Regions from separate parts of the Thermostichus sp. OS-CIW-29 genome, predicted to be linked through region 1. Evidence: riboswitches for the same ligand, from Rfam matches in the RefSeq annotation. Region 1 holds a riboswitch; each other region holds the start of a gene.
The links. Region 1 has a riboswitch for cobalamin ahead of metE (5-methyltetrahydropteroyltriglutamate--homocysteine S-methyltransferase). Riboswitches for the same ligand answer to the same signal wherever they lie in the genome.
Positions count from the first base shown of each region.

Region 2: another riboswitch for cobalamin. It lies ahead of ACVWZJ_RS06200 (TonB-dependent receptor plug domain-containing protein); the one in region 1 lies ahead of metE (5-methyltetrahydropteroyltriglutamate--homocysteine S-methyltransferase).
Region 3: another riboswitch for cobalamin. It lies ahead of ACVWZJ_RS07810 (sirohydrochlorin chelatase); the one in region 1 lies ahead of metE (5-methyltetrahydropteroyltriglutamate--homocysteine S-methyltransferase).

Region 1 is NZ_JBSSAB010000003.1:108,350-112,995, forward strand. It holds gene ACVWZJ_RS02175 (ABC transporter permease) at 1-532, opposite strand, end outside; gene ACVWZJ_RS02180 (ABC transporter substrate-binding protein) at 517-2,142, opposite strand; cobalamin riboswitch at 2,391-2,595, shown strand; gene metE (5-methyltetrahydropteroyltriglutamate--homocysteine S-methyltransferase) at 3,053-4,646, shown strand, end outside.
Region 2 is NZ_JBSSAB010000012.1:28,355-33,000, forward strand. It holds gene aroA (3-phosphoshikimate 1-carboxyvinyltransferase) at 1-197, opposite strand, end outside; gene rsmH (16S rRNA (cytosine(1402)-N(4))-methyltransferase RsmH) at 416-1,345, shown strand; gene ACVWZJ_RS06195 (hypothetical protein) at 1,732-2,046, shown strand; cobalamin riboswitch at 2,389-2,540, shown strand; gene ACVWZJ_RS06200 (TonB-dependent receptor plug domain-containing protein) at 2,583-4,553, shown strand.
Region 3 is NZ_JBSSAB010000017.1:48,644-53,289, reverse strand. It holds gene ACVWZJ_RS07820 (PAP/fibrillin family protein) at 1-55, shown strand, start outside; gene ACVWZJ_RS07815 (hypothetical protein) at 52-951, opposite strand; gene ACVWZJ_RS07810 (sirohydrochlorin chelatase) at 1,049-2,092, opposite strand; cobalamin riboswitch at 2,123-2,258, opposite strand; gene ACVWZJ_RS07805 (heavy metal translocating P-type ATPase) at 2,387-4,646, opposite strand, start outside.

The DNA.
Region 1 (4,646 bases):
CGGCGCAACAGATAGGTGTTAGACCCAGCTCTACCGAAAACGCGATCAAGAGTAGCAGCGCCACCCAGAAAGGGGGAGAAGAGGCGAGGGTGTAGGCGTAAAGACGAATACCGCGGTCAACCCAAGTGCCCTGAAACGCTGCGGCCAAAACCCCCAACCCCACTCCCAGGAAACCGGAAAGCAGCCAGGCAATTGCCAGTAAGGGCAGCGATAGCTCAAACCGCTGTTGAATGACCTGCACCACTGGCTGATTGAACACCATTGAGGTGCCCCAGTTGCCTTGAACCATCTGCCCAAGCCAGTTCCCAAAGCGAAGCAGCATGGGCTGATCCAGCCCCCAACGCTGGGCAATCAGGTCTCGTTGGGCTGGGCTGATCTGCAGCATGTCGGCCCCTACATAGGCTTGTACGGGATCAACAGGGGAGAAGCTGAGCAGGGCAAACGTCAGGACTGCCACAGCCGCCAGCAGCAACCCCAGCCGAGTCAGCTTATAAGCCAGAAACAGCAGAACTGACCTCAGTTGCACGTCCATTTCCAACGGGTGATGTTGGCTGTGATTGGCCAACCATGGCCATGAGGCTGTACCTGCGGCTGGCCTATATCCAAGCACTCGTGGACAAAGTAGGTATGATCCAGGTTTACCAACCAAGCCCAGGCTGCATCTCCTTTGGCAGTAAAGCCTTGCTTTCCATCCCACTGGGCTGCCCGCCAGAAGGGGATAGCTTCAGCTTCAGAGGGGGCCTCCATAGCCAGATCCAGCATTCGATCCACAAACGGGTTGGCATAGTAGCCGGCATTGAAAAATCCCCCCTGGGCCGCTTTGCTGTGGTAGAGGTTGTACACCTCAGTTGGGTCATGGCTGCCCCAGCCAAACAGCACCACGTTGCTGTGCATGAGCGGAGTGATGTCATCCCAACTTTTGCCCTCGACATTGACTCGGATGCCCACAGGCCGCAGCATTTCTGCAACAGCTAGGGCCAGGGCTTGGCGAATGCTGTCGTTGGCCGGGTAGAGCACGGTGAACTCAGCCCGCAGCCCGTTTTTTTCCACTACCCCATCCCCATCTTTATCGCTCCAGCCTCCCTCAGCTAGAATCTGACGGGCCAGGTCTGGATTGTTGTCCTCAATCTTGGCGGTCGGCTCTTCCCAGGGCAAACCGCTGACTGGGCCATAGGCAGGGGATCCGTAGCCTTCTAGGACTCCATCCACCAGCGCCTGTCGGTCAATGGCGAAGTTGACCGCCTTGCGAATCGCCAAGTCAGAAGTCACATCGTTGCCGATGGGGTATCCCTTTGGGGTTGTCGCACCGGTTTTAGGGGGAAAGGGGAACATCAGCCCTCGGTTATCCACACTGGGAATGGCGTGAAGCTTCATGCCCTCAACAGTTTGCTTAGCCAAAGACTGAGGCACGCTAACCACGTGTACCTGTCCGGCTCGGGCTGCTGCAAAGGCTGCATCCTCCTCCAGGAAAAGGAAAACCAGCCGCCGAATGCCAGGAGTCTGGCCGTAATATAAGGGATTTGCCTCCACAATCAGTTGTTGCCCCTCATCCCACTGCACCAGTCGGTAGGGGCCAGAGCCAATGGGTTTGCGAGCATAATCAGGCCCGTGGGCATGTTGAGGCACGATACCCAAGGTGATGAGGCGGTTGACAAAAGTACTTTGGGGTTTTTGCAGCCGCAGCTCCACCGTATGAGTGTCGATAGCTACTGCTTCCTTTAGGGCGGTTAGGTCGACCAGACCACCACTCCGAGCTGCTTGGTTAAAGGTGTAAGCCACGTCCGCTGCTGTGACAGGTTTTCCATCGGAGAAGACTGCATCCTTTCGTAGGGTTACCGTCCAGGTTAGGCCATCTTGGCTGACAGTGTAGCCAGTCGCCAGGTCGTTTACAATCTCAAGGTTCTCGTCCCGCCGCAGCAGAGTGCTTTGGAACAAAGGCGAACCGTAACGTCCCCAGCCCAGGGTGGGATCAAATCCTTCTTCCCTTTCCCCTCCAATGGCCAGCACGATTTGATCGCTGGATCCTGCTAGCTTTGGATCGAAAGCTGTCCGCTCAGCAGCATTCTGAGCGCATCCAGCCCACATCTGGCTCAGCAAGAAGAGGCCCACAGACCACACAGTTACTTTTAAGCTTGATGCCATAGAAACCCCGATCTGTCGCTTTTTCAGCAAAGCAAAAAGGAGCAAACCCCCTTGCCTCCTGGACAAGACTTATGGCAGCTAAGCTATCACTGCCTTATCTTGAGAGCAATGCAGGGGGGGAGGATGCTTAGAGGATTCCGATGACTTCCTGCAAGACCGCTGGGTGAAAGGTGAGGTCTGGTAGCTCCAAAGGCTGCTGGCTTGGTGATGATTGAAGCACTCTACTCCCGTCTCTGAACTCCGTGATACGATGTAGCTCAGCTATCGGTTCTGACGGGGATCAGCCGCCAGAGGAAACGGGGAAAGAGCAGTGAGAATCTGCCGCTGTCCCGCAGCTGTGATCCGGTTTAGGAGAAGTTCTGCAGCAAATCTCTAGAGTCATTCGCTGCCGATCCAGATCTTGTCCCCCAAAACCGTGTCAGTCAGAATGCCCGCCGATGGTTTTTCTAAACTTCACAACATCTGCGAGGTACAGATGGTAACTGTCTTGGCTTTAGCTCGTTTCTGCTTTCGTTATCCTGAGCATTTTCCCGGCGTTGCTCCCACAAGCTTTCGGTACTCCTCAGCAGTAGAAATAAGTCCAAGAACCCAAGCAAGACTCTGAGCCAGTTGGCCGGGAGAGAGTAAATTTTGGGTGCTGTTGCACCAAGATCTATCAAGATCTACAGCCCGCCTACGCGAAGGAAAGAGTGAGATGTCAGGCTTCCTGACTTCAATTGGTAGGCTGGCAAGTAGCCACTGCGATCGCTGGCTGCGTTGAGTATCTTTTTTGCGCAAAAGGCAGTGTTTTGTTGGGGTTCCAGAGGCAAGAGAGGAACAGCCGGTTTCTTCCTTGGCGGGCGGGATCCCAGTTGAGGGCGAATTGAACGCAGGAAAATTAGAAAACTCAGTATTTGGGATGGCACACAACATGACTGCACAAACCATGACATTGGGGTATGCCCGCATGGGCAAGCGCCGCGAGCTCAAAAAAGCTTTGGAAGGCTTTTGGAGTGGTGCCCTAGGGTCAGAGGCTCTGCTGGCTACCTTTTGGGATTTGGAGACTCAAGCCTGGCAGACTCAGCTACAAGCTGGGATTGATCACATTGCGGTAGGGGATCAGACTCTCTACGACCATGTACTGGACTGGGCCACCTGGCTGGGGCTGATCCCCTCTCGGTTCCGAGATCTGTCGGGTTTAGACCGCTACTTTGCCATGGCGCGGGGGCGGGAGGGCCTGCCGGCTTTGGAAATGACCAAGTGGTTTGACACCAACTACCACTACTTGGTACCCGAAATTGAGCCGGAAGCCGATCCCAGTCCTAACTTTGGGGATTTTTTGGAAAGAGTTCGGCGGGCCCAAGGGATCCTAGGGGAGCGCACCAGCCCCGTTGTCCTCAGTCCAGTGACTTTGCTCTGCCTTAGCCAGCGATCTGGGGATCTGCGGGCGGACTTGGAAAAGCTCCTTCCTCTGTACCGGGATCTCCTCCAGGAGTTAAAACAGCTGGGGATCCCAGAAGTCCAGATTCACGATCCCATTTTGGTTACCAGCCAGGGAAGTGGCCTGCGGGAAGCTGTGGAAATGAGCTACCGCCAGTTGGCAACCGCCGGGATCCCCGTCCACTTGGTCACCTACTTCGATGACCTGGGGGAGACTTACCCCTGGGTGGTGCAACTGCCGGTGGCCGGCATTAGCCTTGACTTTACCCGTGGCCACACCCTGGATCTGGTAAGAACCTATGGCTTTCCGGCTGACCAGATCCTAGGTGCTGGCGTAGTGGACGCTCGGAATGTCTGGAAGGTTCAGCCTGAGACTGTCTTGGCCAGCCTGCAGGAGCTGCAGGGGGTAGCTCCCAACCTACGGGTGCAGCCTTCCGCTTCGTTGCAATTTGTGCCCCACGACGCTGCTCTGGAAGCCCAGTTGCCGGAACCCCTCAGAAATGTCCTCAGCTTTGCCGAACAGAAGCTGGCCGAAGTAGCTCTCCTGGCGCGAGCCCTCAACGGCGAAGACACTGCTGCCCAGCAGGCGGAAATCCAGCAGCAATGGCAGAGCTTTGCGCAGTTTAGCCCCCCCAACCCCCAAGTGCGCCAGGCTTTGGCCAACCTCAAGCTCCAGGACTTCGAGCGATTCCTGCCCTACGAGCAGCGCCTAAGTCGGCAGGTTCAGCTACCACCTTTGCCCACCACCACCATTGGCTCCTTCCCCCAAACTCCAGAGGTGCGGCAGTGGCGAGCTAAGTACAAAAGAGGGGAGGTTTCGCAGGCGGAGTACGAAGCAGCCATTGACGCTGAGATTGCCAAGTGCATCCGCATTCAAGAAGAGATTGGCCTGGATGTGTTGGTGCATGGGGAATTTGAGCGCACCGACATGGTGGAGTACTTTGCCCAGAAGCTGGAAGGCTTTGCCTTCACTGAACACGGCTGGGTGCAGAGTTACGGCAGCCGCTGCGTGCGCCCTCCCATTCTCTACGGCGACGTGGTTCGCCCCCAACCCATGACAGTGCGGGAATTCCAAGTAGCCCAGT
Region 2 (4,646 bases), on a different contig from region 1:
GCCCGAAAACAGGCTGCCGTACTGCGGGGATCCTCTCCCAGCAACAGCCCTTGGATGATGGTTTCTCCTTCGGCCAGGGATCCCAGCATCAGGGCGCGGTGGGAAATGGATTTGTCGCCGGGGATGCTCACTTGGCCGCGCAGGCCCTTGGCCGGCGAGAGAGTGAGGATATCGGTAGAAGAAGAGTGAGTCAACACAGCAACTCTGATGGCAGACTGGGCAAAAGCGGCAGCAGTCTCATCATACTCAGAGCGGGACTCGCGCCCCAGAGATTTTGCCGGGGATCCCAAGACAGCCTGTCTTTTGACGGCAACCCCTCTTTTCCCAGAGGATCACCTTAACAACATGGATTCCTCGGTCGGGGCCTGGCCTCGGCCTTTTTTTTTTGCAGATACTGAACTTTGTAGCAGCAGAAATAGAACCCCCGCAGACCGTGCTTGGCAAGGTGTATCAACACGACTCTGTTTTGACCGAGGAGGTGATGGCCTACCTGCAACCCCAGGGGGGCGGTATTTTTTTGGATGTGACGTTGGGAGGGGGTGGGCACAGCTTGGCGCTGCTGCGGGGGGGAGCTGCCCGAGTGGTGGGGTTGGATCGGGATCCGGCGGCTCTACAGGCGGCGCAAGCGCGTTTTGCAGCAGAAGGGATCCCCGGCAGCCGCATCCAACTGTGGCACCTCAATTTTGCCGATTTCGATCTGCAGCAGCACGGCTTTCGGGATGAGCAGGGGCAGGGGATCCCCTTCGATGGCATCGTGGCCGACTTGGGGGTGAGTTCGCCGCAACTGGACTGCCCTGAGCGGGGATTTAGCTTTCGCGGAGAGGGGCCGCTGGACATGCGCATGGATCCCAGTGCCGCTCAGGAAACCGCTGCCGATTGGGTTAATCATCGCCCGGTCGAAGAGTTGATCGAGATTTTCACCCGTTACGGCGAAGAGCGATTTGCCCGCCGCATTGCCCATCACATCGAGCAGGCTCGTCCCCTCGCCACAACTACCCAGTTGGCCCAGGTGGTTTGGCAGGCAGTACCTCCGGCAGCTCGGCGAGGCCGCATTCACCCGGCCACTCGGGTCTTTCAGGCGTTGCGCATTGCCGTGAACCGAGAACTGGAGGCTTTAGAAACCTTGCTGGCCCAAGCCCCCACTTGGTTGAAACCCGGCGGCAGGTTGGCCGTGATCAGCTTCCATAGCCTTGAAGATCGCTTGGTGAAATGGGCCTTCCGCAGGGATCCCCGTTGGCAGGTGCTCACCCCCAGGCCCTTGTCCCCTTCCGAACTGGAACGGCAACGCAATCCACGGGCCCGCTCTGCCAAACTGCGAGTGGCTGCCCGCAGCAGTCAGATGTAGGTTTAGGTTAGTTCTCCCGCTCTCAAGAGATCGGCTACCGTGAAGCGGACAGCTGTCCTGCTGAGGCCGGGAATCGGGAGAAGGGGGTTGCTATTGGGGGATGCGGGGAACTAGGGTGAAGCGGAACCGGCAGTCCTGCACCGTCGGATCCCTTGGTGTGTGTGAGGTTAAGCCCTATGGTTAGCCAGCCTTTGAACGCAGGTCTTGATCGTCCCAAAAGCCCTCGTCGCCACAGACAGCCTTCTGCTCTGAGCCGACCCCTCTCCGGTACAGTTCAAGCCAGCCGCACCCAGCCTTTGGATTTGAAGTTGAAATCAGCCCATCCTCGCAGCCAACATTCGGCTTGGGCAGAACACCTAGCTTGGTGGAAGCAGATCTCCACAGGGATGGCTATCCTCTCTGGGGTTTCAGTGTTAAGCCTTTACAGTTGGACTGTGCATACCCAAAGCCGGTGGAGCCAGCGTTACCAGGTGTGGCAGCAGATGCAGCGCAACGAACGACAGTTTCTGCTGACTCAAGAATCCATTGCCAATTCTCTGCGGGAAATCGCCGACCGCTCCGAAATGGTGCCGCTGGTACCGGATCGGATGATCGAGGTGCCAATTGCCTCTCCCAGCCATGTTGAACCGGATCCAGCCCACCAGACGACAGCCCCGCCTGAAATCGAAAAAGCCCCTCTTTTCTACCCGGTTGGGTACTAATTCATACGGATCCCGCCCATGACGGCTAGGCCAGCGTCCCCATCTTGCTTTCCCAAAAGCTGTGGGTCTTGTGAAGTCTCAGCGTATCTCTGTTCTCTAAAAGGCTAAGGGATCCCTGGGCCTCAGGATCTGGAATAGTAGTGGGCTACTCTTTAACCGCTTACAAAGCAAAGAAGAAGTCTGGCCCAGGTTTTCTAAGTTGGTGGGATGTGGCCCATCCAAAGCCCTGGGATTGCCGTTGGGATCCTGTTCACCCCTGGGGATGACATCCCCCCTGGCAGGATAGGAACTCCAGAGCAGGGGATGTATGATGCCTAGCACGGCTTTTTCGGAGCAATCGCAGAGAAAGCTGTACCGACAGGTTGTCCTGGGGATCAGCCAGGGCATGTAAAGGGGAAAGTCCGGTGCAAATCCGGCGCTGTGCCGCAACTGTGATGGGCTTAGGCTAGACCTATGCCCTCAGTCAGGATGCCCGCCTGCGGTTTTGGCTCGCATTTCTTCCGCGTCGCACGGAATCAGGAGCTTCAAGAAAGAAAATGAATCCCATTCTAGGTCTCAGCCTGGCGCTGGGGGGTCTTGCTTTGGGGATCCCAGCGTGGGCGCAGCCGGCGGCCTCTTCACCTTCAGCTCAAGAGGTTTTGGAAACCGGTGTTAGCGCCGAGATTTTAAATCAACCCGTCACCACACCTTTTCGCCGTCCTGGTTTGCTGCGGGATTCTTCCCGCCCGGTTTACGTCATTACCCGCCAGCAAATTCGAGAGCAAGGGGCAAGAACGGTTCAGGAGGCCCTGCGCTACCTGCCCGGGATCCTCAGCGACGGCACGGCGGGAACCCAGTTGGGAGCCCTTAGCTCCCAGTTTATGCGGGGAGGACGAACGGCCCAGGTGTTGGTGCTCTTGGATGGCCGCCCCATTAACGACCTGGGCTTTTTTGGCGGGTTTGATTTGTCCCAGATCACTACAGATGTGGTCGAGCGTATTGAGATCTCTCCAGGTGGGGGCTCCACTTTGTACGGATCCGACGCGGTTGGCGGGGTCATGAACATCGTAACCCTGGAGCCAAAGCCGGGATCCGAGACCGTGCTGGAAGCGGCTATCGGCAGCTACGGCCTCAACGAGCAAGGGATCCAAAACCGCGGCCAAGCGCAGGATCTGGGCTGGGTGGTCAGCTATCGCCGTCTGCAGAGCAACAACGACTTTCCTTTTGAAATTAGGCGTTTGGGCAAAGCCGGCAGGCGGGAAAACTCGGCGGTGGAGTACCACAACCTACAAGCCAAGCTCACCTGGCAATTGGCAGAAGGCCAAGTCCTAACCGGAAATGCCCTTTATCTCAACAAAGCGTTTCAGGTGCCTGGCAGCACCGAGTTTCCCTCCCCCGATGCAGTGCAAAACACCAACGACCTGCTGTTAGATCTCAGTTGGCTGTGGGATCAAGAGAGGGGATCCCTGCAAGCCAGGGTATTTTTTGACGACCTCAACTATCGCTTCAGCGCCCCACAAAGCCAGGGATCCCGGGATGAGATCCTGCGAACGGGGTGGGGATCCCAACTGCAATACACCTGGAAGGCTGCTGAAAACCTGGAGCTTACTCTAGGAGCGGATTACCGATCCATTTCAGCTCGCAACACCACCTTCTCCTTTGCCAGGGGATCCACCAACGTCAACTATGACAATACTGTGAATCAGGGGGCATTCTTCGCCCGCCTGGATTACAGGCCACAGCCCAACTTTTATCTCAACTTAGGTGTTCGCCAAGATTCGAGCAATCTGGTCAACGGTTCGGCCACCTCTCCTGCCGCAGGGATCCGCTGGGTTTTGGCAGAAGGCACCACCCTGAGGGCCAATTATGCCGGCAGCTTTCGCACCCCCTTGATCTCAAACCTGTTCTTTCGGCTGCGCGGCTTTTTTGAAGTCGACGGCAACCCCAATTTGCGACCGGAGCGGGGAGAGAGTTTTGACATTGGCCTGGATCAGGCTTTGGGAGATTTTGGCCTACTGCGCTTGACCTTTGCCCATAACCGCATCCGCGATGGCATTACCTTTGTCAGCACTGGCCCGCGCAGGGGAACCTACGAAAACATTGAGCTCGTGGAATACACGGGCTTGGAAGCAGCCCTGGATTTGCGATTGGGGGAAAACTGGACTCTTTTTGCCAACTACACCCTGAACGATCCCATCATCCGCTCGGCGCTGGATCCCAAAGCGGTTGGCAAACAGCTAGCCTTCGTGGGAGCAGACAGCTTCAACCTGGGCCTGAGCTACCGCGATGCAGAGGATCGGTATGCCTCAGTTTTCCTGCATCACATTGGCACTTTCTTTACCAACAACGCCAATACCCAATCTCTGCCCGGCTACACCAACCTGGCTCTGCGGGGAGGGATCCCAGTAGCAGAAAATCTCGCTCTAGAAGTGGGGGTTGATAACCTGCTGGATGAGCAATATGAGGTTTTCCCCGGCTACCCCGGAGTGGGTCGCACCGTTCGGCTTAATTTAAGGGGCCAATTTTAGAGCGACTTGAGGCTGACTTTTAGCTGTCTAACTCACTGCTGAATCCTTGGCCAAGACATTGAGATCGTCTTTGCCTCTTCTCACACCCTTTGC
Region 3 (4,646 bases), on a different contig from region 1:
GCGGCTGGGTCGGGGCAGCGAGGGGAGTGTATTTGTTCTAAAGCGGGTCGGCTAGTCGGAGGATCCAGAGGACTCCGTTTCCGCCCTTTCGTGAGATGGGTTTTGGGTTAGGGTGAAGCCTATTTCCTGGAGAACTTGCAAGGCGCGGTAGGACTCTCGCAAAGTTTGCAGCTCCTGTTGAGTTTGCTCCAGTTGCCGGGCCCATTCTGCCTGTTGGGAGCGCAACTCTCGATTTTCCAATTTTTTGCGCTGCAGGATGCGCTTGAGTTTTTGCTGCTGCTGCTGGAGTTGAGCCCGCTCTGCTTCTGCGTGTTGCAGTTGGGTCCTTTGGCGTTCCAATTCTATTTTCAGGGTGGTGACCTGGGATTGAAGTTGGCGGAGCTTTTGGCGCAGCGCTTGCTCTGGCGTGGGTTTGGTCGACTCGGAGCTTGGAGAAGGGGAAGATGTTTGTAGGTTTTGCAGATGCTGTTGTAACTGTTGGGCTTGGGCCTGCAGGACTCGAGACCGTTGCTGCTCGCTGCGCAGTTGGGCTTGGGCGCGTTCACAGGTCTGGATTTCGGCTTTCACCCGCTGCTTGATGCGGTCAAGGATCTTTTGATGGCGGAGCTGGGTTTGCCGGATCTCCTGAGCCACCTGCCAAGGGCGAGGATCCCCCTTAGGTTGTCGTGGCTCGCCGCCGTGGTCGGCAGGATCAAAGGGAGATAGGGTCGCCACCAGCGATTCTCGAAAGTCGCTCCAGGAAGCCGATTGCAGACCCATCTGAACCACCCGCCAGGCCCCATAGGAGGCCCCAGCGGCAGCCAGGATCCCAGGGATCCCGGCCAGGGAGAGGGAAACCTTGGGCAGGGTGGGCAGGATCTGATCCAGCAGCCCCACCACCAGGGCGAAAACAAAGATCCCGCTCCCCGCGGCAGCGGCACCTGAAACCCAAGAGGAGCGGGAGAGCATCATCGTTTTTTCGTCATCACAACCGCTAGAGCGGGAAAACCAGGTTCAAAAATGGCCTGTCTGCACTCAGTTTATCCCGCCAGCAGCCTCTGTTTCCCTCTTAGGGCACCTGCCATGCCCGTTGGTGGTAGCCCTCTAATTGGGCCCAGGGATCCCCAGCCGCTGCGTGGGTGTGGCCGTGCTGAGGGTGATGGTGAGAATGAGGGTGGTGATGGGATCCGTGCCCGTGATGGTGGTGATGATGCTCGTGAGGGTGGTGATGGCTGGATCCAGCTCCAACCTCTGCGCTCACGGCCAGGCGAAACTTGCACAGGTGGCAGTTCATCGGGGTTTGGCCCTGCAGGGCTTCCTGCTCCAGTTGCTGCAGGCTGTGCAGCACCGTATCCACAAGGCCCAATTCCGGCAGCATCAGCCAGTCGATTTCCGGCTGTCGTTGTCGCTGTTTCTCCACTGCCGCCTCGATTTTTTTCACCAACACCCCCGTAAACAGAAAGTAGGGCAGCACGATCACCCGACGCGGCTGCCAGGACGAGGCCCGCTCCAACCCCACAGGCAGGCGGGGATGGGTAATGCCGATAAAGCAGGTCTCCACAGCGGCAAACCCGGATCCTTCCCAAAGCAGCCGAGCCAGTTTACAGGCTTCGGCATTGGCCTCAGGATCGCTGGAGCCGCGACCCACAAATAGGAGCACGGTTTCTGCCTCTGGGATCCGCCGCGGTTGGGCAGCTATCAGAGCAGCCAATCGGTCTCGCAGCAGTTGCAGGATCTCGATGCGGATCCCCAGCGGCCCACCGTAATGAATGCGCAACTGGGGATAGAGGGCCTGCAGGCGATCCAATTCCATCGTCACATCGAACTTGTTGTGGCGGGCCCCAAACAACAGCAGCGGCAGGACCACAATCTCTTGCCACCCTTGGGCAATACACTGCTGGATCCCTTGGGCGATACTCGGCTCCGTCAGCTCCAGAAAACAAGGGATCACCGGTCGATGGGGAGTGAGGGATTGGTAGACTTGGGCCAACTCCAGAAAGGCTTGCCGCCCTTCAGGGTCGCGGGATCCGTGGCCGATGAGCAACAGGGGCAGGGGGACAACAGGAGACTGCCCAACCGCAAGCGGAGGGGAAACACTGAGGGTATTCAACACAAAAAACTCCGTTCCTTGTGAATCGCAAGGGGTACAGGACAACGGCAGGTGGGTGTTCTGGCTGAGGGAGGGATCCCATCACAGTTGCGTCACAGTGGCGGACTTGCACCGCGCTTTCCCCAGTCTGCCTGAGCCTTTTAGGTTAGCTTGCCGCTTGTCGTTCACCAAGCCCCCTGGGGGGGATGTCCTTGTCTGCCAGAAGATAGCCCTGAGGCATGAGCGGTACGGCAGACTCATGCTCAAAGGGCAGCAAAACTGTTGCCGCGCTAATCCCCCTTGCCCCTGGGAGAGGGCCTAACGCCGGCCCGCTGGTCTGGGGGGCTGAAAGTGTCGCAGGCGCAGGGCATTGGCGACCACCGAAACGGAACTCAGGGCCATGGCTGCCCCCGCCAGCATAGGGTTGAGCAACCAGCCTGTAAAGGGATAGAGCGCCCCAGCGGCAATCGGGATCCCCAGCGTATTGTAGATAAAGGCGAAGAAGAGGTTCTGGCGGATGTTGTTGAGGGTGGCCCGGCTGAGTTGAATGGCTGTGGCGACTCCCCGCAGATCCCCCGACATGAGGGTAATATCGCTGGCGGCCATCGCCACATCCGTACCTGTACCAATGGCGATCCCCACATCGGCTTCTGCCAGAGCCGGAGCATCGTTAATGCCATCTCCCACCATCGCCACCCGCCGTCGCGGTTGTCTTAGGCTGCGTATGTAAGCTGCCTTCTGATCCGGACGGACTTGGGCAATTACCCGCTGAATGCCTGCTTGCCGAGCAACCGCTTGGGCCGTGGTGGGGTTATCCCCGGTTAGCAGGATCACCTCTAGACCCATCTGTTGCAGCTGTTGCACTGCCTCAGGAGAGGTGGGTTTGAGCGGATCGGCAATGGCCAACAGCCCCACCAGGCTCTGGGATTGGGCTACGCCGATCACCGTTTTGCCCTGGCTTTCCCAATTCTGAACCCGCTCTGACCAAGAGGGATCCCAGGGGATCCCCATCTCCTGTAGCCAGCTCAGCCGACCGATGCGAATCCACTGATCTTCCACCCAAGCTTCTGCCCCACTGCCTACCCTTGCCTGAAAGTGCCAGGCAGGAGGGATCACAATTTTTTCGGCTTCGGCTTTCTGCACCACCGCCTGGGCCAAAGGGTGTTCCGAGTGCCGCTCCACTGCCGCTGCCAGGCGCAACACCGTCAGGGGAGAGGAGCCGTGGGCCCAAATATCGGTGACAGTGGGACGACCTTCAGTCAGGGTGCCAGTTTTGTCCAAGACCACCGTGCGCAAGTGGTGGGCCAATTCCAGGCTGTCGGCACTTTTCACCAGGATCCCCAATTCTGCCCCTCGTCCCGTGGCCACCAGGATCGAAGTGGGGGTTGCCAACCCCAGCGCACAAGGGCAGGCGATGATCAGCACCCCAATCGTGTTCACCAAGGCCAGTGTCGGGTTATCGGCCAGCACCCACCAGAGCACAAAAGTTAGAACTGCCACCCCAATCACCGCCGGCACAAACCAGGAGGTGACCCGATCCGCCAACTGTTGAATCGGAGCTTTGGATCCCTGGGCTTCCTGCACCAGGCGCACGATCTGGGCCAGAACTGTGTCTTTGCCCACCCGCCGCGCTTCCATCACAAAGCTGCCCGTCCGATTCAGCGTTGCCCCAATCACCTCATCCCCCGCCGACTTGAGTACAGGCAGGCTCTCGCCGGTCACCATGGACTCGTCGAGGCTGGAGGATCCCTCTAGAATGACCCCATCCACCGGCACCTTCTCTCCGGGGCGCACTCGGATCCGATCCCCCACCTGCACTTCCCGAATCGGAATATCCTGCTCCACCCCATGGCGAATTACCCTTGCCGTTTTCGGTTGCAGCCCGATCAGCTTGCGAATGGCTTCGGAGGTTTGCCCCTTAGCCCGTTGCTCCATCCACTTGCCCACCAGAATCAGGGTGGTGACCACCGCCGACACCTCATAATAGACATCCGGGTGCAGTCCTTGCCGGTGAAAATAGTCGGGGAAAACCGTTGGGAAAACAGAATAGAAAAAAGCCGCGCTCGTCCCCAAGGCCACCAGCGTGTTCATATCCGCTGAACGCCGTTGCCAAGCAGCCCAGGCTCCCCGGTAAAAATGCCTGCCCACCCAAAACTGCACCGGAGCCGTCAGCAGCAACTGCAACCCAGGATTGTGCAGCCACATGGGAAAGCCCGGGATTTCCATTCCCAGCATCATCGGCAGGGATCCGATCACCAGCACCGTGCTGATGCCCACCCCCATCGCCACCTTCAGCTTCAATTCCCGTTCTGCGGCCCGTTGGGCGATCCGCTCTGGGTCTGTCGGATCGTCCAGTTGCCAATCCTCTTGGATGAGGCGCGCCCGATACCCCACCCGCTCCACCGCCCGAATCAACGCCTGCGGATCCACCAGCCGGGGATCCCCTTTGACGGTGGCCTGCTCACTGGCAAAATTCACGGATCCGGAGGATACTCCCTGCACCTGAGTGAGGGCCTGTTCGATGCTGCGGGCGCAGGAGGCACAGCTCATCCCTTGCAGGGCCAACTGCCAAGTGCCC